DNA from 2 places in the Micromonospora sp. NPDC049359 genome. Region 2 is predicted to be linked to the other one. Evidence: riboswitches for the same ligand, from Rfam matches in the RefSeq annotation. Region 2 holds a riboswitch; the other holds the start of a gene.
The links. A riboswitch is a leader RNA that binds a small molecule or an ion and turns the genes downstream of it on or off. The one in region 2 is predicted to bind S-adenosylmethionine.

Region 1 (4,206 bases), on a different contig from region 2:
CGGGGGCTGGGGGACTCGGGATAGGCGGACCAGTAGCCCCGCTCCGTGATCGCGGTCAGCGCACGGTTGAGGGTGTCGGCGTGCCTGTCGTACAGGGGATGCGGGGTCTCCGTCATGCCGCCATCATGCCTGAGCAAGGTCCGCGAGCAGTAGCGGCGGATACCCGTCAGAGAGTGAGCTGCCAGTTGTCCCAGGCGTCCACCGGGCGGAACCCGAGCTGCTCGTTGATCGCCACCATGTAGCTGTTGCTCGCCGCGTTCCAGGTGTCGATGACGCGTACGGCGGGCTCGTGGGTGAGCAGGTGGTGCAGGTTCTCCGCCTTGGCGATGAGGCCCAGCCGGTGACCACGGTGGGCCGGGTCGACGAGGGTGATCTGCTGGTACGCGTGCCAGTCGACGGAGGCGCCCACGTCGAGCAGGGTCCAGGCGACCAGCCGGCCGGACGCCTCGTGTCGCATCGCGAGGTGGTAGCGCCGCCGACCCCGGGCGTCCAGGGCGCGTTCGTTGCCCCGGATGCGCTCGGCGTCGACCTGCTCGGGTTCCCACTGCACGTCGCCCATGGGCGCGTCCGTCATGAGCCGGCCGTCCAGGTAGGCGATGTCCGCCAGGTACTCCGGCGGGGTGGTGCCCTGCCAGGAGACGGACCGGTAGCCCTCGGCGCGGGGCTGGGCCTCGGCCAGCGCCGCTCGCAGCGCGACCCGGTCGATGTCGGCGATGGCCAGCCGGCGGCGCACCTCGGCCAGCGCGGAGTGCGCGCCCATCGCGGTGGCGAACGCCGCGCCCGCCGCCGGTCGGGCCGGACCGCCGGGTAGCGCGGCGACAGCCATCACGACGACCCGTTTGCGGTCGTGCTCGCGGAGCAGGCGTACCCCGTACTCGTGCAGGGCCCGGCCGACGCCCCGGCGACGCAGGTCCGGACGGACCGTCAGCTCGGCGGTGGCGTTGTCGGTGTTGTCGAGCTGCGGCAGGTCGAGCTGAAGGTAACCGGCGGGCACCCCGTCCAGCCGGGCCAGCGCCCAGAGGGAGCGGGTGCCGGGCATCGGGGTGTGAAATTGGGCGTCGAAGCGTTGCCGGCAGGACGGCGGGAAGTCGGGCAGGTCGGCCTCGGTGGCCGCCGCTCCGATCCGGTACGCCTCGTCGACCGCGGTCCGGTCGGTGCCGTCGAACGGCGCGATCGTGATGCTCATGTGGGCGAGCCTGGCAGGTGCAAAAGCGACAGGGCCAGCGAATTTTCGCTGGCCCTGTCGGACGTGGTCGGGAGGGACACTCGCACAACGCCTCCGGCGTTGGGTCGCAAGAACTTCAAAAGTCTTCGGCGAAATGCCCTCCCGCACGGAGCATCTTGCGCCGTCCGGTTCCTGCCGTCAAGTCCTGCGCGGCGGGTTTTCCACACTCACAGCGAAAATCCAGTCACCCGGTGGATTCAGCCGAGCAGGCCGGCGTCGCGGGCGGCACGCAGGGACGGCTTGATCTGGTGGGTCGGGCCGACCTGGGCGGCCACCGCGTCGATCGTCTTCAGTCCTTCGCCGGTGTTGAAGATGACCGTCTCCGCCGTGGGGTCGAGCCGGCCGGACTCGACCAGCTTGCGCAGCACCGCCGCGGTGACGCCGCCCGCCGTCTCGGCGAACACCCCGGTGGTACGGGCCAGGTCGCGGATGCCGGCGCGGATCTCGTCGTCGTCGGCGTACTCCATCCACCCGCCGGTGCGGCGCACCGCCTCCAGGGCGTAGAGGCCGGCGGCCGGGTCGCCGATGTTGAGCGACTTGGCGATGCCGGTGGGCTTGACCGGGATGATCGTGTCGGTGTCGGCGTGCAGGGCCGTCGCGATCGGGTTGCAGCCGGCCGACTGCGCCCCGAACACCTTCCAGCCGCCCGCCGGGGCCTCGACCAGGCCGATCTCGACCAGCTCGGAGAACGCCTTGTCAATCTTGGTGAGCAGTTCGCCGCTGGCCATCGGGATGACCACCTGGGCGGGGATCCGCCAGCCGAGCTGCTCGGCCACCTCGTACCCGAGGGTCTTGGAGCCTTCCGCGTAGTACGGCCGGACGTTCACGTTGACGAACGCCGTGTCCTCGAACTCGTCGGTCTCCACCAGCTCGCCGCAGAGCCGGTTGACGTCGTCGTACGAGCCGTCGATGGCGACCAGTTCGCCGCCGTACACAGCGGTGGTGATGACCTTGCCCTGCTCCAGGTCGCTGGGGATGAAGACGATCGAGGGCACGCCGGCGCGGGCGGCGTGCGCGGCCACCGAGTTGGCCAGGTTGCCGGTGGAGGCGCAGGCGAACCGGGTGAACCCGAGCGCCTTCGCGGCGGTCAGCGCCACCGAGACGACCCGGTCCTTGAACGAGTGGGTCGGGTTGGCGCTGTCGTCCTTGACCCAGAGCGGCGCGGTGATGCCCAGCTCGGCGGCGAGGTGCGGGGCCGCCACCAGCGGGGTCAGCCCCGGGTCGAGGGTGACCCGGGTGGCCGGGTCCTGCCCGGCGGGCAGCAGCGCGGCGTACCGCCAGATGTTGTTCGGGCCGGCCTCGATCTGCTCGCGGGTGACCGTGGCGAGGGCCGCGGTGTCGTAGTCGACTTCCAGCGGACCGAAACACTCGTAACAGGCGTGCTGGGCGGCGAGCGGGTAGCGGGCCGAACAGGCGCGGCAGACGAGGGCGCGGGCGGGGCTGGCGGAGGTGTCGATGCCGGAGGCGGCGAGCGTCGACGTCATGTCGAGAGTCCTCTCATCTTTCCCCGCATCGCACGGTGCGGCGGGGACGGAATTGGCACCTGCCCCGCGGGTCGCTCAGCGGTGAGCGCGCGGGGTGGTTGCCGGGGCGTCGTCGGGCCGTATCCCTCAGCCCCTCTGGATGAGGTATGCAGTTGTGCCGTCAAGTCTAGGCAACGTTGCCCGGCGCCTCCACCGGGCATCCCAGCCAGTGGGTCAGCGGGCCGCCACCGCCACCGGGTCGACTACCGCGACGGGATCGGTGACCGCCGTCGACCGGGGCGACGACGAGGGCCGGGTGCGGGTGCGCGCCGCGAGGTTCGCGGCGACCAGCGCGGCGATGGTGATCGCCGCGCCGACCAGTTCGACCCCCTCCGGCCGGTAGCCACGGGCGATCTGCACGACGAACGTGGTCACCGGGACGAGGTTCATGAACAGGGCGGCGTTGGCCGCGCCCAGCCGCTGCACGCCGGTGTTCCACGCCAGCACCGCGACGACGGCGGCGACGAGCACCGCGTACGCCAGTTGGGGGGTGACCGCCACCAGGTCGGCGGCGGCCGGCGCGTGCTGCCACCCGACGGCGTCGGCGCCGATGCTCGCGACCACCATGGCGGCCGTGCCGGCGAGCGCGGTCAGCGTGGTGAAGCGCAGCGGTGACCACGCGCCGAACCGGGTCGCGCCGTGGGTGTAGATGGCCCAGCCGAGCACCGCGCCGATCATCATGAGGCCGCCGAGACCGAACTGGCCGAGCCCGGCCAGGCTTCCGCGGGTGATCACCAGGCCGACGCCGAGGAGCGCCACCAGGGAGAGGGTCAGCAGGGCAGGCTTCGGCCGTACGCCGTCCCGGGCCCACCGGACCAGTTGGGTGATGATCGGGGTGGTCGCCACGAACAGGGAGATCTGCTGCGGGGCGGCGTGTTCGAGGGCCAGGTTGGTGAGCAGGTTGAAGCCGGCGAAGCCGACGACACCCAGCACCACCACCTCGACTCCCCGGCCGCCGAGGCGCAGCGCGGCAGACCCCTCGCGAAGCAGCAGGATGCCGACCAGGATGACGGCGGCGAACAGATAGCGGGCGGTGGTCAGGTTGAGCGGGTCGACCCTCGCCAGCGCGGTGGCCAGGATCGGGAACATCGCACCCCAGGCGAGCGCGGCGAGCAGCGGGTAGGCGGCGGCGCGGGATCGCATCGTCAGCTCCAATGTTCGAGTATCTTCGAACCAACGACACCGACCTTAGGGTGTTGTTCGATCGTTGTCGAACAAGGGTTAGGCTGGTCACATGGAGCTGCACGAACCCGACCTGACCGCCGTACCGGTCACCGCCGTACTGGCCGCGCTCGCCGATGACGTGCGGTTGCAGATCGTCCGGGCGCTCGCCGAGGGCGGCGAGGCGGCCTGCGGCAGCTTCGACTTCGGCGTCTCGAAGGCGACCCGGAGCCACCACCTGAAGGTGCTGCGCGAGGCCGGCCTGACGCGTACCCGGGCCGCCGGCACGAGCCGCCT
Region 2 (4,206 bases):
TTTCGAGACCGGGGTGGCGGTGATGCCGCACATCCGAGGGGACCGCCAAGACTCGGAGGACCGGCCGTTGGGCCGCATCCGGGGCGCGCGGCGGCTGCTCACCACGGCCGCCGCGACGATGAGCGTCTTCCTGATCACCAGCAGCGTGACCACCACCGTGCTGATCCCGCCCGAGGCCTTCCGGCCGGGCGGGGCCGCCAACGGCCGGGCACTGGCCTACCTGGCCCACCAGCATCTCGGCGGGGTGTTCGGCACCGTCTACGACCTCTCCACCATCGCGATCCTCTGGTTCGCGGGGGCGTCCGCGATGGCCGGGCTGCTGAACCTCGTACCCCGGTATCTGCCCCGCTACGGCATGGCGCCGACGTGGGCTCGCGCGGTCCGGCCGCTGGTCCTGGTGTTCACCGGCGTGGCGTTCCTCATCACGATCATTTTCTCCGCCAGCGTCGACGCGCAGGGCGGCGCGTACGCCACCGGGGTTCTGGTGTTGATCACCTCGGCGGCGACGGCCGTGACGCTCGCGGCGCGGCGGCGGCGTCAGCGCGGTCGCGCGGTCGCGTTCGGGGTCATCACGGTGGCGTTCGTCTACACCACCGTGGCGAACGTGGCAGAGCGGCCCGACGGCGTGAAGATCGCCGCCTGCTTCATCGGCGCGATGATCCTGGTGTCGGCGCTGTCGCGGGTGTCGCGGGCGTTCGAGCTGCGGGTCGACCGCGTCCAGCTCGACGAGCTGGCGAGCGCGATGATCGACGAGCGCTCCGGACGTCGCATCCGCCTGGTCGCGCACGAGCCGGAGCGCCGCGACCTCGCGGAGTACCGCGACAAGCTGGCCCAGACCATGGCGGACAACGACTTCCCCGACGACAGCGACGTGATCTTCGTCGAGGTCCGGGTCACCGATCCGTCGGACTTCGAGACGGGGTTGCTGGTACGCGGCAGCGTGGCGCACGACCGTTTCCCGGTGCTCAGCCTGGCCAGCTCCTCGGTGCCCAACGCGCTGGCCGCGCTGCTGTTGGAGATCCGCGACCGCAGCACGCGCCGCCCCCACATCTACTTCGAGTGGACCGAGGGCGGCCCGGCCCGCAACGTGCTGCGTTACCTGGCGTTCGGGCAGGGCGAGATCGTCTCGGTCACCCGGGAGATCCTGCGCCGCCAGGAGCCGGACCGGACGCGCCGGCCCCACGTGCACGCCGGCTGACCGGCTCGCCGAGCGCGGGTCGCGGCCGGTGAGGGTGGTCATATCGGCTGGACGACCGACCGGTGGCTGCTGCTAGCCTCGGCGCAGGTCATGAGTGCCAGCGCGAAGCCCCGGCTCGCTGGCCGGCAACCCTCCTCCGCGGTGGGGTGCCCCGGGTGAAGACCAGGCACCGGCGGGACGTCGGTGCAAGCGTGGCCTGGCACCCAGGTCAGCACCAAGACCCGGGAGACCGCATGCACATCCTCAGCCCCACGCCACCGGCCGTCCGGCGTACGCCGGCCCTGACCCGGCGCCGCCACGTGGACCTGATGCGAATGCGCAGCGCGGCGTGTACCGCCGCCTAAAGCGCTGACCCCTCCCCACCCCGCCCCACCCTTCTTCGCGTCGATCATGAAGTTGTTGCCCGCCTGACCGGCGTGTCGCGGCAATAACTTCATGATCGACGGGATCGACGCATCCCTTTGGAGTTAGTTATGCGTATTTCTTCTCGTTTTGTTGCTGTTGGGGTTTCTTTGTTGACCGTTGGTTTGCTGGGTGCTTGCTCGGGTGGAGGTGACTCTTCGGAAAGTGGCGGCGGGAACCCGTACGGTCTGGCGCAGCCGGGTGTGCTGCGGGCCGGCACGCTGACCGACGCCCCGCCCAACGTGTACCTCAAGGACGGCAAGTTCACCGGCTTCGACAACGACCTGCTGACCGCCGTGGCCGGCAAGCTCGGCCTGAAGGTGGAGTTCGTCGGCACCGACTTCTCCGCGCTGCTCTCCCAGGTCAACAACCACAAGTTCGACGTCGGAAGCTCCTCGATCACCATCACGGAGGCGCGCAAGAAGACCGTCGACTTCGGCAACGGGTACGACTTCGGCTACTTCGGGCTGGACGTGCCGGCCGGCTCGCCGATCAAGGGATTCGACCAGCTCACCGGCGAGCGTGTCGTGGTGGTGCAGGGCACCGTCCAGGACGACTACGCCACCGGCAAGCAGCTCGACCCGGTCCGCGTGCCGGACTACAACGGCGCGATCAACCAGCTCAAGGCGGGCACGGCCGACGCCTGGATCGCACCGGCCGAGATCGGCGAGAAGTCCGCCGCCGACAGCAACGGCAAGATCACCGTGGCGGCCAAGCAGCTCAGCCCGGCGCCGACCGCGTACGCCGTCGCCAAGGGCAGCGACAAGCTGCGCGAGGCGCTGAACAAGGCCCTCGACGAGGTCATCGCCGACGGCACCTGGAGCCGGTTGCAGGCGCAGTACTACCCGGGCCGGCCGATCCCGGCGGACTTCAAGCCGGGCAGCGGCAAGGCGACAGCCCCGTCCGCGTCCGGGTCGGCGCAACCGTCGGCGTCCGCGTCGGCCGCCTCCTGAGCGGCCGGCGGTGACGAGCGAGCAGGGCGGCAGGAGAGGCGAACGATGGATCCGTTGAGCACCCTCTGGGAAACGTTCTTCGACGTCGACGCGATGCGCGAGGCGTTGCCCGAGATGCTGACCGTCGGGCTGCCCAACACGCTGATCCTGGCGGTCTCCGCCGCCCTGCTCGGCACGGTGCTGGGTCTGCTGCTGGCCGTGGCCGGCATCTCCCGCAGTCGGTGGCTACGCTGGCCGGCGCGCGTCTACACGGACGTGTTCCGAGGGCTGCCGGCCGCGGCGACGATCCTGCTGATCGGCGTCGGGTTGGCGCCGCTGGGCATGCGGGTCTGGGGACCGGAACCGTACCCGCTGGGCATCCTCGCGCTGTCGCTGATCGCCGCCGCGTACATCGGGGAGATCTTCCGCTCCGGCATCCAGTCGGTGGAGGCCGCCCAACTGGAGGGCGCCCGGGCGCTCGGCTTCTCCTGGGCCGACGCGATGCGGCTGGTGATCATCCCGCAGGGCATCCGGCGGGTGCTGCCCGCCTGGGTCAACCAGCTCATCGCGCTGATCAAGGACTCCAGTCTGGTGTACTTCCTCGGCCTGGTGGCCAGCCAGCGCGAGCTGTTCCGGATCGGGCAGGACTACGCGGCCACCACCGGGAACGAATCCGCGCTGCTGCTGGCGGGCCTGTTCTACCTGGCGTTGACCGTCCCGCTGACCCACCTCGTCAACTGGATCGACCGGCGGCTGCGCCACGGCCGCCCGGCCACCGCGCCGGACGACGAGGACGACGACACGGCGCTGCCCGCCACGACGCAGGGAGACCGGCGATGACCACGACCTCGGTGAGCGTGCAGGCGCGCGACGTCCACCTGGCCTTCGGGCCGAACCGCGTGCTGCGCGGCGTCGACCTGACCGTGCCCCGCGGCGCGACGGCCTGCGTGATCGGACCGTCCGGTTCGGGCAAGTCCACCCTGCTGCGTACGCTCAACCGCCTCATCGAACCCGACCGCGGCGACGTGCTGCTGGACGGACGCAGCGTGCTGCGGGACGACCCGGACGCGCTACGCCAGCGGGTCGGCATGGTGTTCCAGCAGTTCAACCTCTTTCCGCACCTGAGCGTGCTGCGCAACGTCACGCTGGCGCTGCGCCGACTGCGCAAGCTCGGCCAGGACGAGGCGGTCCAGGTCGCCCGCGCGCAGTTGGAGCTGGTGGGGCTCGCCGGCAAGGCCGACGCCCGGCCCGCGCAGCTCTCCGGCGGTCAGCAGCAGCGGGTGGCGATCGCCCGGGCGCTGGCGCTGCGACCCGAGGTGATGCTCTTCGACGAGGCCACCTCGGCGCTCGACCCGGAGCTGGTCAAGGGGGTCCTCGGGGTGATGGCCGACCTGTCCGCCGCCGGAATGACCATGGTGGTGGTCACCCACGAGATGGGCTTCGCCCGGCAGGTCGCCGACACCGTGGCCTTCATGGACCGGGGCGTGGTGCTGGAGGCCGGCCCGCCGGAGCGGATCTTCGAGGGGGCCGAGCATCCCCGGCTGCGAAGCTTCCTCGCCCAGGTGCTCTGAGGAGACCGCTCAGCCAGCCTGGTGGCGCAGGTGCGCGGCGAACGCCTGCAGGTCGCCGAGCAGTTCCAGGATGGCGTTGCGGTAGGCCACCGACGCCCACAGG

Region 1: another riboswitch for S-adenosylmethionine. It lies ahead of thrC (threonine synthase); the one in region 2 lies ahead of ACIBTX_RS08100 (ABC transporter substrate-binding protein).

Annotation. Positions count from the first base shown of each region.
Region 1 covers NZ_JBITMW010000004.1:241,946-246,151, forward strand. Annotated here, with positions in the region: gene paaN (phenylacetic acid degradation protein PaaN) at 1-116, opposite strand, end outside; gene ACIBTX_RS12290 (GNAT family N-acetyltransferase) at 167-1,186, opposite strand; gene thrC (threonine synthase) at 1,423-2,709, opposite strand; SAM riboswitch class I at 2,720-2,855, opposite strand; gene ACIBTX_RS12300 (DMT family transporter) at 2,923-3,891, opposite strand; gene ACIBTX_RS12305 (metalloregulator ArsR/SmtB family transcription factor) at 3,983-4,206, shown strand, end outside.
Region 2 covers NZ_JBITMW010000002.1:420,422-424,627, forward strand. Annotated here, with positions in the region: gene ACIBTX_RS08095 (amino acid transporter) at 1-1,198, shown strand, start outside; SAM riboswitch class IV at 1,285-1,396, shown strand; gene ACIBTX_RS08100 (ABC transporter substrate-binding protein) at 1,804-2,553, shown strand; gene ACIBTX_RS08105 (amino acid ABC transporter permease) at 2,599-3,372, shown strand; gene ACIBTX_RS08110 (amino acid ABC transporter ATP-binding protein) at 3,369-4,103, shown strand; gene ACIBTX_RS08115 (hypothetical protein) at 4,113-4,206, opposite strand, start outside.